Regions from separate parts of the Erwinia sp. AC075 genome, predicted to be linked through region 2. Evidence: riboswitches for the same ligand, from Rfam matches in the RefSeq annotation. Region 2 holds a riboswitch; each other region holds the start of a gene.
What was found. Region 2 has a riboswitch for thiamine pyrophosphate ahead of thiB (thiamine ABC transporter substrate binding subunit). Riboswitches for the same ligand answer to the same signal wherever they lie in the genome.

Region 1 (4,891 bases), 2.4 Mb from region 2:
ACAACCCTGGATCCTGCCTGGCGCGGTGGTGATCCTGCTGGCGCTGTTTGCCATTCAACCGCTGGGCACGGCGAAGATTGGCAAAGTCTTTGGTCCGATTATGGCGCTGTGGTTCGCGGTTATCGCCGGCCTGGGCATCTGGGGGATTGTGCAGCATCCTGCGGTGCTGGTGGCGCTCAACCCGATGTACGGTATCGACTTTCTCTTCTCCAACGGCATCGTCAGCTTTCTGGTGCTCGGCGGCGTATTCCTTTGCGTCACCGGTGCGGAAGCGCTGTATGCCGATATGGGCCATTTTGGCAAAAAGCCGATCTGGCTGGCCTGGTTTGCTATCGTCTTTCCCAGCCTGCTGCTCAACTACGCCGGACAGGCAGCGTTACTGCTTTCAGGTGCTGACGTGACGCAAAATATCTTCTTCCGGCTTTGCCCGCCGGTATTACAAATCCCGCTGGTGATCCTCGCCACTCTCGCCACCATCATTGCCAGTCAGGCGATTATCAGCGGTGCGTTTTCCATGACCCGTCAGGCAATTCAGCTAGGCTGGCTGCCGAGGCTGCGGGTTAAACAGACTACCGAAGAGAGCTACGGGCAAATCTATATCGGGGCGATTAACTGGTTGCTGATGGTGGTGACCATCTTTCTCGCGGTGTTCTTCAAATCTTCCGACAAGCTGGCAGCAGCCTATGGCATCGCCGTGTCGCTGACGATGATCATGACCTCCGGGCTGTTGTATGTTGCGATGCATGAGGTGTGGCGCTGGAACCGGCTCACCAGCCTGCTGATTGCCGGCGTGTTCTTTGTCATCGACCTGTGCTTCCTGGTCGCCAATATGAGTAAGGTGTTCGAGGGTGGCTATATGCCGCTGATCCTGGCGCTGGTCGTGTACGGCGTAATGCTGCTCTGGCACCGCGGCGTGGAAGCGGCGAGCAGGGCGGTGCACGAAAAATTTATTCCGGTGGACGACTTCCTGGCCATGCTGGAAGAAAAAGCCATACCCAGAGTACCGGGCACGGCGGTGTTTCTGACGCGGGAGAAAGAGGGCACGCCGCCGGTGATGCAGTGGCAGGTGAAGCGAAACGGCTCACTGCATGGGCACGTGCTGTCGCTGACGATCGCTATCGACAACGTTCCGCGCATCAATGCCGACGAGCGCTTAACCGTCACCCAGCTTGCGCCGGGCTTCTGGCACGCGCTGGCGGTGTATGGCTTTATGGAGCGGCCCAACATCCCTGCACTGTTACGCTATCCGCAACTGGATAACTGCGAGCTGGATACCGAGCATGTCACCTATTATCTGGGCCATGAAAACATCATCCCACGCGAAGGTAGCGGCGGCCTGCCGGCCTGGCAGCGCGTGATTTTCAGCTGGATGGCGCGCAATGGCATGCATGTGACCGACTACTACTACCTGCCCAGTGACCGTGTGGTGGAGATCGGTCGCCGCATCCCGGTGTAGCGGTGGAATGTTGATCTGATTAACGCCTGGGGGATGGTAAAGAAAAGCGCCATCCCGTAATCTGGCGGCTGAAAGCACGTAGTAAATGACTCGGGGTGCCGTTTCTTTCCAAAGAAAGGGCTGAGAAAAACCCGTCGAACCTGAACTGGATAATGCCAGCGGAGGGAAGTCAGATGCCTGACCGCATCGCCTTCTTGATCGCCGGTTGGGAGTTGTACCATGAACCAACCTCATACCTTTGTCGCGGCGGATGCCGTGGCGTCGCTCCACCTCTTCCGTGAAAAATCGCCGTTAATTCACTGCCTGACCAACGATGTGGTGCAGACTTTTACTGCCAACGTGTTGCTGGCGCTGGGCGCATCGCCGGCGATGGTGATTGATCCCGACGAAGCCGCGCAGTTCAGCGCCATTGCCGATGCCGTGCTGGTCAACGTCGGCACGCTCACCCATTCCCGCAGTACAGCGATGCTGGCCGCTGTGCACGCGGCCGGAAAGGCGCAGCGTGCCTGGACGCTGGATCCGGTTGCCGTCGGCGCATTGACCTTCCGCACTGAATTCTGTCAGCAGCTGCTGGAACACCGTCCTGCGGCTATTCGCGGCAACGCCTCGGAAATCATGGCGCTGGCGCGCCAGGCAACCTCCGGGCGCGGCGTCGACAGCCTGCATGACTCGGCGCTGGCGCTGGACGCCGCTCGTCTGCTGGCCAGCACCACCGGCGCTATCGTTGCGGTCACCGGGGAAACGGATTACGTCACCGATGGCCAACGGGTGCTGGCTGTGGCTGGCGGTTCGCCGTTGATGACCCGCGTGGTCGGCACCGGCTGCGCGTTGTCGGCGGTGGTGGCCGGATTTGCCGCGCTGCCTGGCGACCGGTTAACGCACGTTGCCAGCGCCTGCCGGATAATGAGCCTGGCAGGCGAACGCGCGGCGATGGCGGCAGCGGGTCCCGGCAGTTTTGTTGCGCTGTTCCTCGACGAGCTGTTCACTCTGGAGGTTCAGGGATGAAGCGCATCAACGCACTGAGCATTGCCGGAACCGATCCCAGCGGTGGCGCGGGCATTCAGGCCGATCTGAAAACCTTCTCGGCGCTGGGTGCCTATGGCACCACCGTGATCACCGCGCTGGTGGCGCAGAATACCTGTGGCGTGCTGTCGGTTTACCGCATTGAGCCCGACTTTGTCGCGGCACAATTACATTCCGTGCTGAGCGACGTGCGCATCGACAGCGTAAAAATCGGCATGTTAGCCAGCAGCGATATCGTCAAGGTGGTGGCTGAAGGACTGAAGGCCTCGTCCGTGCCGTGGATTGTGCTGGATACGGTGATGCTGGCGAAAAGTGGCGATCCGCTGCTTTCGCCGACGGCGGTTGCCACGCTGCGTGAGTGCCTGTTGCCGCACGTTTCACTGATCACGCCAAATCTGCCGGAAGCGGCGGCGCTGCTGGAGTGTCCGGTTGCCACTAACGAAGATGAGATGCGGCGACAGGGAAGGGCGCTGTTAGCGCTGGGTTGCCAGGCGGTGCTGATGAAAGGCGGACATCTGAGCGATGCCGAAAGCCCGGACTGGCTGTTCAGCCGCCAGCTGGAGCAGCGTTTTACCGCGCCGCGCGTGCCAACAAAGCATACCCATGGCACCGGCTGTACGCTTTCCGCTGCGCTGGCCGCGCTGCGACCCCGGCATGATAACTGGGTGTCGACGGTGCAGGACGCCAAGGGCTGGTTACAGGGCGCGCTGGAGCAGGCCGATTCGCTGGAAGTCGGCAAGGGCATCGGCCCGGTGCACCATTTTCATCGCTGGTGGTAGCGGACGATCAGGGCGTCGAGCACTCGGCGGGCGCGTCATTTGCTGCCAATCCACTCTATTTCGATCCAAAGAACATCGTCGAGCTGGCCATCGAGTCGGGCTGTAACTGCGTGGCCTCCACTTATGGCGTGCTGGCCTCGGTGTCGCGCCGTTATGCGCACCGCATTCCGTTTATGGTCAAACTGAACCATAACGAAACCCTCAGCTATCCCACGCAATACGATCAGACCCTGTATGCCAGCGTCGATCAGGCCTTTAACTTAGGGGCGGTTGCCGTGGGCGCCACCATCTATTTCGGTTCTGAACAGTCGCGTCGTCAGCTGGAAGAAATCTCCGTCGCCTTTGAGCGCGCTCATGAGCTGGGTATGGTCACCGTACTGTGGGCCTACCTGCGTAACAATGACTTCAAGAAAGAGGGTGTGGATTACCATGCCAGCGCGGATCTGACCGGTCAGGCTAACCATCTGGCGGCCACCATCGGTGCCGATATCGTCAAGCAGAAGATGGCGGAAAACAATGGTGGGTATAACGCGGTGAAGTTCGGCTCAACCGACGAGCGCGTTTACAGCAAATTAACCAGCGACAACCCGATCGATTTGGTGCGTTACCAGCTGGCAAACTGCTATATGGGCCGTGCCGGGTTAATTAACTCGGGTGGCGCAGCGGCAGGTGAAACCGATACCGCCGAGTCAGTGCGCACCGCGGTGATCAACAAGCGTGCGGGCGGTATGGGGCTGATTTTGGGCCGTAAAGCCTTTAAGAAATCGATGAAGGATGGCGTGGCGCTGATCAATTCGGTGCAGGATGTCTATCTGGCGAAAGACGTCACCATTGCTTAATCGCTAACGATAAGGGGTTGACAATGATTAGCCCCTTATCTTTCACCCTATGTGATTATTTTGTTACAAACTATCGATGCTTAAGCCTCTCCACTCGTGCCTGAAAATCGCTAAAATAGCGCTTTAGTCTGACGTGAGCCGTGAAGTAAATAATGAAGTGGTTATCTAAAAATGCGTGGTTATTTGCCGTTAAAACCTGCATTGCCGCCTTTATCGCCTTATATATCGCGCTGAAACTAAACCTGGATAAACCGGCCTGGGCCATGGTCTCGGTTTACGTGATTTCACAGCTGTATTCTGCCTCCACCCTGTCGAAAGCCTTGTTCCGCTTTCTTGGCACCGTGCTGGGCGGGATCTTTATCTTTCTGATCTACCCGATTACCGTTACCCATCCGATGCTGTTCAGCCTCTGCGTTTCGCTGTGGGTTGCCTGCTGCCTGTATCTGTCGCTGCATGACCGCACGCCGAAGAGCTACGTGTTTATGCTGGCAGGCTACAGCGCGGCGATCATGGGCTTTGCCGATGTCACCACGCCGCTGTCGATCACCTATACGGTGATTTCCCGTATCGAAGAAATTACCGTGGCGATTATCTGCAGCAGCCTGGTGCATATGCTGGTTTTCCCGGTACGGATGCGCAATCTTTTGGAAAACAGCGTCAGTAACTGGTTCGACACTGCAAAGAATGTCTGCACCGAACTGCTGACCATTGAATCGAAAGAGAGCTCGCCCGAAAGGGATCAAATCCTGGTGCAGATGGCGAACTATCCGGTGGCGGTTGAAACCCTGATCACC
Region 2 (4,891 bases):
AGAACGGGCGAACGGCCACTTCACGGGTCAGAAACAGGCTAAGCGTCGGAGCCTGAAGCGCACCCGCCACGCCCACCATAAACGACACGGCCATAAAGGCGACGTAAACAGGATTGATACGGCGACGGCGCGTGAGGAGCGATTTCATAGCTGATCCTTCAAAAAAAGTCGCCACAAATGTGAGTCGACAAACAGCAAGCATAGAAGAAAACATGGAGCAGCGAAAAAAGCCAGCAAGGTATTAACCCGGCTGGCTGGTGAAAGGCACCATACTCAGAATCATCAATGTCAGAGCGCATTCGAAGAATGTCTCCCGCTCTTTCATCTGCGGGCATTATCGTCCTAATATAAGGAAGAAAAAACAGACTGCTTTCTGATAAGGGTTCCTCTTTTATGTCTTCTGCCCGCTTACAACAACAGTTTATCCGCCTGTGGCAGTGCTGCGAAGGCCAGCCGCAGGAGACCACGCTCAACGATCTGGCGGTACAACTGAGCTGCTCCCGCCGGCATATGCGCAATCTGCTGAACGCGATGCAGGAACAGGGCTGGCTGAACTGGCAGGCTGAAGCCGGGCGCGGAAAACGTTCAAAGCTTAGCTTCCATTACACCGGGCTGGCATTGCAACAGCAGCGGGCGGAAGAGTTGCTGGAGAACGATCGCATCGACCAACTGGTGCAGCTGGTGGGCGATAAAAACGCGGTCAGACAGATGCTGATCTCGCATCTTGGCCGCAGTTTCCGCCAGGGGAAACATATCCTGCGGGTGATGTACTATCGCTCGTTACTGAATCTGTTACCCGGTACGCCGCTGCGTCGTTCTGAAACCCACCTTGCCCGTCAGATTTTTAGCAGCCTGACGCGGATAAATGAGGAAAATGGGGAAATCGAAGCCGATATTGCCCACCACTGGCAGCAGCTTTCTCCGCTGCACTGGCGGTTTTATCTGCGCCCGGCGATCCACTTTCATCATGGCCGGGAGCTGGAGATGGCCGACATAATCAGCACCCTTGAGCGACTGAAGCCCCAACGCCTTTATGCCCATTTCGATCGCATTGAGTCCTCGGCGCCCTGGACGCTGGATATTCATCTGCATCAGCCCGACAACTGGCTTCCCTGGCTGCTGGGCAGCGTCAGCACCATGATCCTGCCAAAAGAGTGGCCATTCCTCGCGGACTTCGCCCGTCAGCCGATTGGCACCGGCCCGTATGCGGTGGTGCGCAATCAGACCACCCAACTGAGGATCCAGGCGTTTGATGACTATTTTGGTTACCGCGCGCTGATTGATGAAGTGAATATCTGGGTGCTGCCGGAAATCAGTGATGAGCTGGTTTATGCCGGGGTTAAGCTGGAAGGCAAAGGGCTGGAAGAAAAATCGGAAGAGAGTCGTCTGGAAGAAGGCTGCTATTTCCTGCTGTTTGACCAGCGATCCGAACAGGGTCGCGATGAACACATCCGTCGCTGGGTCAGCACGCTGTTCAACCCAATCGCCCTGCTGAACCATGCCGGTATTGGCTATCAACGCTACTGGTTCCCGGCTTATGGCCTGCTGCCGCGCTGGCATCATCGCCGCGATATGGCTGCCAGCCAGAAGCCCGACGGGCTGACCACCCTGACGCTGACCTGGTATAACGATCACGTCGAGCATCAGGGCATCGCCAATGCGTTACGGCCAATCCTCGCCGAACAGGGCGTGGAGTTGATCACCCAACAGGTCGATTATGACGTCTGGCACCGTGGCGAAGCCGAAAGCGATATCTGGCTCGGCAGCGCCAACTTCACCCTGCCGCTGGAATTTTCCGTGTTTGCGCTGCTGTACGAAATCCCGCTGGTGCATCATTGCGTGACGCTGGACTGGGAAAAGGATGCGCAACGCTGGCGCGAACAGAAGCTGCCGCTGGCCGACTGGGGCAAGCAGTTGATCAACACCTGGACGCTGCATCCGCTGTTCCATCACTGGCTGCTGCTGGAAGGTCAACGCAGTATGCGCGGAGTCAGAATGAATATGCTGGGCTGGTTTGATTTTAAATCCGCCTGGTTCGCCCCTGACGACGCATGATGCTTTCGTTACCCAGCGGAAATCACTAGAATAGGCCGTTCTCAACGGGGTGCGTTCGCGGTGTTTCACTGCCAGCGCTGAGACAAACCCGTCGAACCTGATCCGGATAATGCCGGCGTAGGGATTTGAGACTCTCCAGATTGCTCAGATCCTTTGCGACACCTAACTTTCAAGGAACGCAAAGTGTTAAAAAAAGTTCTGCCTTTACTGATCCTCAGCACCTTCCCGGCCTTCGCGGCTAAACCCGTCCTGACTGTTTATACCTACGACTCATTTTCCGCTGACTGGGGGCCGGGTCCTGCCATCAAAAAGGCGTTTGAAGCAGACTGCGGCTGCGAGCTGAAATACGTGGCGCTGGAAGACGGCGTCTCGCTGCTTAACCGTCTGCGGATGGAAGGCAAAAACAGCAAGGCGGACGTGGTGCTGGGCCTCGATAACAATCTGCTGGATGCGGCAGAGAAAACCGGCCTGTTCGCACCAGGCCAGGTGGACACCAGCAAGGTCACCGTTCCGGGTGGCTGGAACGATAAGACCTTTGTGCCGTATGACTACGGCTGGTTCGCCTTTGTGTACGATAAAACCAAGCTGCAAAATCCGCCCACCAGCCTGAAAGAGTTGGTCAACAGCGATAAACCGTTGAAGATTATTTATGAAGATCCCCGCACCAGCACCCCGGGCCTCGGCCTGCTGTTGTGGATGCAGAAAGTGTTCGGCGATAAGGCACCGGAAGCCTGGCAGAAGCTGGCGAAGAAAACCGTCACCGTCACCAAAGGCTGGAGCGAAGCTTACGGGCTGTTCCTCAAGGGTGAAGGCGATATGGTGCTGAGCTACACCACCTCTCCGGCTTACCACCTGATTGAAGAGAAGAAATCGCAGTATGCCGCCGCCAATTTCAGCGAAGGTCACTACCTGCAGGTAGAAGTGGCCGGGCAGCTGAAAAGCAGCAAACAGCCGGAACTGGCGCAGAAATTCATGAAATTTATGCTGGATAAACCGTTCCAGGACAGCATCCCAACCGGCAACTGGATGTATCCGGTGGTGAAAAGCACCTTGCCTGCCGGTTTCGATACCCTGACCGTCCCGTCCAACTCGCTGCAATACACGCCACAGGAAGTCGCCAGCCAACGTAGCCAATGGATCAGTGCATGGCAACGCGCCGTCAGCCGCTGAGTGCTGGCCCGTTAGTGCCCGGTGCGCTGGCGGCGACGCTGCTGGTCGCCGTGGCCCTGACCGCATTCAGCGCGCTATGGCTGAGTGCGCCGGCGGTCCACTGGCGGGATCTCTGGCAGGATGACTATCTCTGGCACGTCCTGCGCTTCTCCTTCTGGCAGGCCTTTCTTTCCGCGGTACTGGCGGTAGTGCCGGCGATCCCGCTGGCCCGCGCACTTTACCGACGCCGCTTCCCCGGCCGGGACACGCTGTTAAGACTCTGCGCGATGACGCTGGTATTGCCGGTGTTAGTGGCGGTGTTTGGCATCCTCAGCGTCTATGGCCGCACGGGCTGGCTGGCCGATCTCTGCGCGTTGCTGGGCATTCCCTATACCTTCATGCCGTATGGCTTGCAGGGCATTTTGCTGGCGCATGTGTTCTTTAATTTGCCGTTAGCCGCGCGTCTGCTGCTGCAGGCGCTGGAACAGATCCCCGGAGAGCAGCGCCAGCTGGCCGCGCAGCTGGGATTACGCGGCTGGAACCATTTCGTGGTGGTCGAATGGCCCTGGCTGCGGCGGCAAATTCTGCCTGCCGGCGCGCTGATTTTTATGCTCTGTTTTGCCAGCTTCGCAACCGTCCTGTCGCTCGGCGGCGGACCAAAAGCCACCACCATCGAGCTGGCGATCTTCCAGGCGCTGAACTTTGATTACGATCCGGGCCGTGCCGCCCTGCTGGCGATGATTCAGATGGTCTGCTGTCTGGGATTGGTGATGTTAAGTCAGTGGCTCAGCAAAGCGATTCCGTCGGGCACGGCAAGCATCAACGGCTGGCGAAATCCTGAAGACAGCGGGCGCGCCAAAGTGTGGGATGCGCTGTTAATCTTCGCCGCGCTGCTTTTATTACTGCCGCCGCTGCTGGCGGTGATCGTGGATGGCCTGAATCAGGGGCTGCCCGCGGTATTACGCCAACCGGCACTGTGGCAGGCCACCTTCACCTCAATACGCATTGCGCTTGGCGCAGGGTTACTGTGTGTGATCCTGACGGTGATGCTGCTGTGGAGCAGCCGGGAATTGCGTATGCGTCAGCGCGTCTGGCTCGGCCAGTCGCTGGAACTGAGCGGCATGTTGATTCTGGCCATGCCCGGCATCGTGCTGGCGACCGGCTTCTTTCTGCTGCTGAATGCCACCGTGGGCCTGCCGGACGCCGCCGATGGCATCGTAATTTTCACCAATGCGCTGATGGCCATTCCTTACGCCATGAAGGTGCTGGAAAACCCTCTGCGGGACATTGCCGAACGCTATAACCGGCTCTGTTTGTCGCTGGATATTCACGGCTGGAATCGCGTCAAACTGATCGAACTACGCGCGTTAAAACGCCCTCTTGCGCAGGCGCTGGCGTTTGCCTGCGTGCTGTCGATTGGCGATTTTGGCGTGGTGGCGCTGTTTGGTAATGAAAATTTCCGCACGCTGCCGTTTTATCTCTATCAACAGATTGGCTCCTACCGTAGCGAAGATGGCGCGGTCACTGCGCTGCTGCTTTTGCTGCTCTGCTTCCTTCTGTTCACCCTGATTGAAAAACTGCCGGGACGCCATGCTGACGTTAACTAATCTGACCTACCTCTATAACCATCTGCCGATGCGCTTTTCACTGAGCATGCAGGCGGGAGAAAGGCTGGCGATCCTCGGCC
Region 3 (4,891 bases), 2.2 Mb from region 2:
CCGTCGAAGAAAGCCGAGGTGACCGGGAAGAAAATCACCAGCACCGCCATCGCCACCTTGGCGCTGATGCCGAAGCCGAACCACAGCACCAGCAAGGGTGCCAGCGCAAAAACCGGTATGGCCTGGCTGGTCAGCACCAGCGGCATCAGCCAGCGCTGTAAGCGGGGGGAGAACATCATGCACAGCGCAAGGATGGCGCCGAGCAACACGCCGGCGACCAGCCCGCTGACGATTTCCGCCGCGGTCACCAGCGTGTGCGCCGCCAGATACGCGCGGCTGGTCCACAGGACGTCGGCAACCGACATCGGTGTGGGCAGCAGGAAGGCAGGAACGCCGCTGCGGGTGATTGCCCACCAGACGGTAATCAGGCCGATAAACACCGTCAGGCCACGCCGCCAGCGGCCAAAGGCCGATTCTTTTACGGATATCATCCTGCCGCCCGGGTCAGCTGTTGCAATAATTCACCCTGGCTCTGCAACAGATGCCGATCGTCAGGGGCCCGTGGCGGCAGTCCGGCAATCTGATGCGAATCATCAATCCCGGCCGCAGACAGCACCAACAGCTGGTGGCTAAGGCGGCAGGCCTCCAGCGGATCGTGGGTGATCAGTAACACCGTGTGGCCGGTCAGTAACGTCGAGGCCAGGGTCTGGATACTGGTGCGGGTAATGGCGTCCAGCGCTGAAAAAGGCTCGTCCATCAGCACCATCGGCTGACGCTGATAAAGCGTGCGGGCCAGCGCGGCTCGCTGCCGCATACCGCCGGACAGCCCGGCAGGCAGGCTGTCGCCATAGCCGCTGAGCCCGACGCGCGCCGTCAGCTCGTCAGCCCATTCGCGGTCGGGCTTCTCGCCACGCAGGCGTGAGGCGAGGCTGATATTCTCGCGGACGGTTAGCCACGGATAGAGCAGATCTTTCTGCCCCATATAGGCCACGCGTCCCTGCACCGGCAGGCCATCGCTGCCCGTGACCGTGCCTGCCGTCGGCTGCGCCAGCCCGGCTATGATCTTCAGCAGGCTGGTTTTGCCGACGCCGCTGGCTCCCAGCATCGCGGCAAACTGACCGCCGGTGATATCGACATTCAGCCGTTCAAACACCGTCCGTGCGCCGTAGCGCAGGGTCAGATCGCGCACCTCAATCCCCGGCGGGATCACGCCGCGGGCAATGTCATGACTGTTCATACCACGTTGCTCAGGCTGGCATTGAGGCCCATCTGCCAGAAGGCACTTTCCAGCCGGGTGGCGGTGGTGAAGATGGTTGAAAGCTCCGGCAGACGACTTTGTGCGCCGCGCTGAACCCCAACCGTTTCCAGTAGATCTATCGCCCGCTGAACGCTGGCCAGATAGTTTTCGTCGCCGTAGTTGGCGATCCACGAGCGGTAGGGATTGCCTTCGGTGACGGTGGTGGGATTGTGCAGCAAGCCGAGGCCTATTTCGGCATAGCCCGCGACGCAGGGAAGCAGTGCGGCCAGCAGATCCAGCGCATCGCCGGACTGGCCGATATCCAGCACATAGCGGGTGTAGTTGAGGGTTTCGGGCGCTTCCTGTTCATTGCGCATCTGGCTTTCGCTGATGCCCCACTGCGTGCAGTAACCGACATGCAGCGGCAGCTCGGCGACGATGGCGTTCAGCGAGGCGGTGGCGGCACGCATTTCTGGCAAGGTTCGGAACTTGCTGACCAGCAGGGCATAGGCGCGGGCGAAATGGATCAGGAACAGGTAGTCCTGGGTCAGATAACGCCGAAACGCGCTTTCAGGCAGCGTGCCCTGGGCCAACTGCTGAAGAAAAGGGTGGTTAACGTAGTGCTGCCAGTCAGCCGCGGCTTGCTGGCGAAGCTGGCCATAAAGACCACGGGAAAACATGTTGTCAGACATGGGACCTCCAAAAGTGAGTGGAGATCCGGGCGTGCAGAGGTATGAACAGGCAACGATCGAAAGTGGTGCTATTGCCAACCCGTCCCTTCGCTGGCATGACCCAGATCAGGTTCAAAGGGTCCGGCTAACGTCGCCATCTCAGCCCATAAAGGACACCCCTCGGAGAGGCTTGTTATACGATATTTACTTTTTGATTACAATCGATGGCTGGCAGCCGAGTTGGCGTCATAATGAAAAACGGCCTTCTTGCGAAAGCCGTTGTTTAAGCGCCACTAAGCCTGTTTTGGCTTAGAAATCATATTCTAACGCTAAGCGGTTCTGCCAGAAGTTCTTGTCAGAGGTCGAGGTGGTTTGCACGCCGACAAAGTCGGTCAGGCTCAGCCCTTTCAGCACGCCATCAAAGCTGTAGGTGCCGTAAATCAGGTACTCCGACTGATTGCTGCTGGACGCGCCGGCGCTGGCGGTCAAATCCATAAACGAGTAGCGGCTGCCGAGGGAAATATTGCTGTTGGCGGTCCAGTTCAGATCGGTGGAGTAGGCGTTGCCGCTCCCCAAATCCTGGGTACTGGTGAAGAACGGTTGGGCAAAATACTGGCCGGACGAGGTGTTATGGGCATAAGGCGTCACCAGCGCGCCGTTGCCATAGGCATTCTCACTGGCGGCGATATGGTCCCAGTTCAGTGACCAGCGCAATGACGGCACAAAATTCATCGCATACTGCGCGCCGTAGCTGGTGCTGTTTACTTCGCCCGCCAGCGCGTCGCCCTGACTCAGGCCGCGAATAAACTGCACGCCAATTTTGGGCTGCAACGGATTTTCCGACCACGACAGGAAGCTGTCGGCGTAAACCATCTTGGTGTAGTTATTGTATTCTTCGTACCACAGCTGGCCGGTCAGCTTTTTATCATCCAGCTTCAGGGCACGTCCGCCGCCGATGCCCCACATGCCGTTAGTGCGGCCATCGGCATCGGTGTAAGCGGTGGTGTCGAGAAACTGATCGTCACCCCAGGGTTTATAGCGGGTAATTTTGGTGGCGTGCAGGAAGTTGTCGCTGTCGCCATAATTGGCGTCCACACCCCGGAACAGGATCGGGGTGATGCGCCAGTCGTAGTCGCCGATAAACGGGATATTGATACGCTGGTCACCGGCGGTGATGCGGAAGTCCTGATAGTGCCAGCTCAGATAGGCTTCGCCGACGCCGGTCTCGTTTGGCCCCAGTTCACCGATCAGGTGGTCATCGTTATGCGAGATGCCGCGTTGCAAAATGCCGCTGACGCCAAGGCTCAGGCCATAATATTCCGCCGTGGCATACTTCACGCTGCCGCCGTAACTGACGGTGTCCTGAGAGTAGCCCGGCGAGAAATAGGCGTTGTGGGTGGAATAATAAAGGCTGCGCAGGCTGCCATGGACCGAGCCGCAGGTAAACATTTCGGTCAGTGAATCGGCGACGCCGGCATCACAATCCGAAACCGGTGCCGCGGCCAGCGCGTTACCCATTAATAAAGCCTGAGAGACGACGAGTGCACCCAACTTTAGCGCAAAGTTGACCTTCTTTGTTTTCATCAATAGCTTCCTGTCAAAAATTGAAAATGATCTGCCCGCAGCAAAATTTGCTGAGTAATTGTTTTTTGGTATCCCGTAAAACCGTCCAGTGGCGAGCGCGTTATTTTAGCTGCGTGCTTTATTTACTCACTGTAATTAATTTCATGCTGATTTCATTTATTCAGTGACAGCGGATCGCTTGGTAATTCCAGCGTGTCGCGCACGTCCCAACCCTGCAGCTTTCCTGGGTTGAGCAGTCCTGCCGGGTCCAGCGCCTTTTTAACTGAGACCACCTCGGCCTTAATTTCCCCTTGCTTACCTTCTTCAATGGTAAAGACATGCGGATTGTTTATTTTTACATCATGATCGCGGAATATCTGCATTATTTCGTTCAATCTTTCTTCACTGGAATAGCGAATTAATTGTAATCCGCTGGCAGTGATATTGCTATCGTTGTCACGCAGGAATTCAATGTGGGAAATAACTTCATCGCCGAACAATTCCGCCATCGCAATAATTTGTTGGCGATAGGTGGAATAATTGAACGCCGTCTGCAAATAGGTCAGGGTGCTGTCCACTTTCAGCGCATGCAGCGTGGTATGGTTCCAGCAATATTCCATCAAGGAGGCATTGGCTTCACGCGCCTCGTCCGCCGTCTGGCGCACGGCATTCTGGCCGCGATACTTTTCTAACAGTCCGCTGCACAGGCCTTCACTTTGCTCCGCAATCACGCTGATCACCGCATGCTGCGTGGCCTGATAATTGCCGTTCAGATGGGTGAAATAGCTTGGGATCGGTGCGGCGAACAGCGCAAGCTGGCGTTTCACCAGCCCTGGCGAGCGGGCAAAGGCATTGGCATAGTCCAGCGCTTCGGTGAAGTCGTCGAACACATCCAGCCGCTCAATCCACTGATGCACCGGTGCCAGCGCCAGCTCGACTTCCAGCACGATGCCGTTGCTGCCGTAAGCATGATGCAGCAGCAAGGCCTGCGGCGCGGGAACGCTGAGGATGCGCGGCTCGGCTTCCATGGTCATCACTTTCACGCTCAGCACGTTGCCGGGTGCGCCCAGCGGGCCATAGTTGATTGAACCGATGCCGCCAAAGCCGCCGCCATACAGTCCGCCCAGCGTCGCCAGCCGATAGGTCGACGGCATACAGCGCAGCTCCCAGCCCTCAGGACGGGTCACCGTTTCAATCTCGGCCAGACGGATCCCCGCCTGCGCCCGCACGCGGCCTTCACCCAGTTCCACCACCTGATTAAACGCGGTCATATCGACCAGAATGCCGCCCTGTAGCGGCACCAGCTGACCGTAGTTGCCGGTTGCGCCACCGCGTAATATCAGCGGCAGGCCGTGCTGCACGCAGGCCTTGACCAGCAGGCTGAGCTCTTCTTCATTGCGCGGGCGAACCACCGCATCGGCCTGCTTGTTTTCCAGCTGCTGCTTCAGCACCGGGCTGAACCAGTGAAAATCGCGCGAAA

Region 1: it holds a riboswitch for thiamine pyrophosphate, as region 2 does, so the genes downstream of both, thiM (hydroxyethylthiazole kinase) here and thiB (thiamine ABC transporter substrate binding subunit) in region 2, are expected to answer to the same signal.
Region 3: it holds a riboswitch for thiamine pyrophosphate, as region 2 does, so the genes downstream of both, tenA (thiaminase II) here and thiB (thiamine ABC transporter substrate binding subunit) in region 2, are expected to answer to the same signal.

What each region holds. Positions count from the first base shown of each region.
Region 1 is NZ_CEEDEU010000001.1:472,156-477,046, forward strand. Features, by position in the region: gene AC0IXH_RS02210 (potassium transporter Kup) at 1-1,456, shown strand, start outside; TPP riboswitch at 1,538-1,640, shown strand; gene thiM (hydroxyethylthiazole kinase) at 1,676-2,461, shown strand; gene thiD (bifunctional hydroxymethylpyrimidine kinase/phosphomethylpyrimidine kinase) at 2,458-3,258, shown strand; partial or broken gene AC0IXH_RS02225 (class I fructose-bisphosphate aldolase) at 3,264-4,097, shown strand; gene AC0IXH_RS02230 (FUSC family protein) at 4,250-4,891, shown strand, end outside.
Region 2 is NZ_CEEDEU010000001.1:2,911,865-2,916,755, forward strand. Features, by position in the region: gene AC0IXH_RS13860 (sugar efflux transporter) at 1-148, opposite strand, end outside; gene sgrR (HTH-type transcriptional regulator SgrR) at 394-2,055, shown strand; TPP riboswitch at 2,091-2,197, shown strand; gene thiB (thiamine ABC transporter substrate binding subunit) at 2,239-3,225, shown strand; gene thiP (thiamine/thiamine pyrophosphate ABC transporter permease ThiP) at 3,201-4,811, shown strand; gene thiQ (thiamine ABC transporter ATP-binding protein ThiQ) at 4,795-4,891, shown strand, end outside.
Region 3 is NZ_CEEDEU010000001.1:724,024-728,914, forward strand. Features, by position in the region: gene AC0IXH_RS03340 (ABC transporter permease) at 1-431, opposite strand, end outside; gene AC0IXH_RS03345 (ABC transporter ATP-binding protein) at 428-1,177, opposite strand; gene tenA (thiaminase II) at 1,174-1,869, opposite strand; TPP riboswitch at 1,935-2,039, opposite strand; gene AC0IXH_RS03355 (TonB-dependent receptor) at 2,158-3,432, opposite strand; gene AC0IXH_RS03360 (FAD-binding oxidoreductase) at 3,585-4,891, opposite strand, start outside.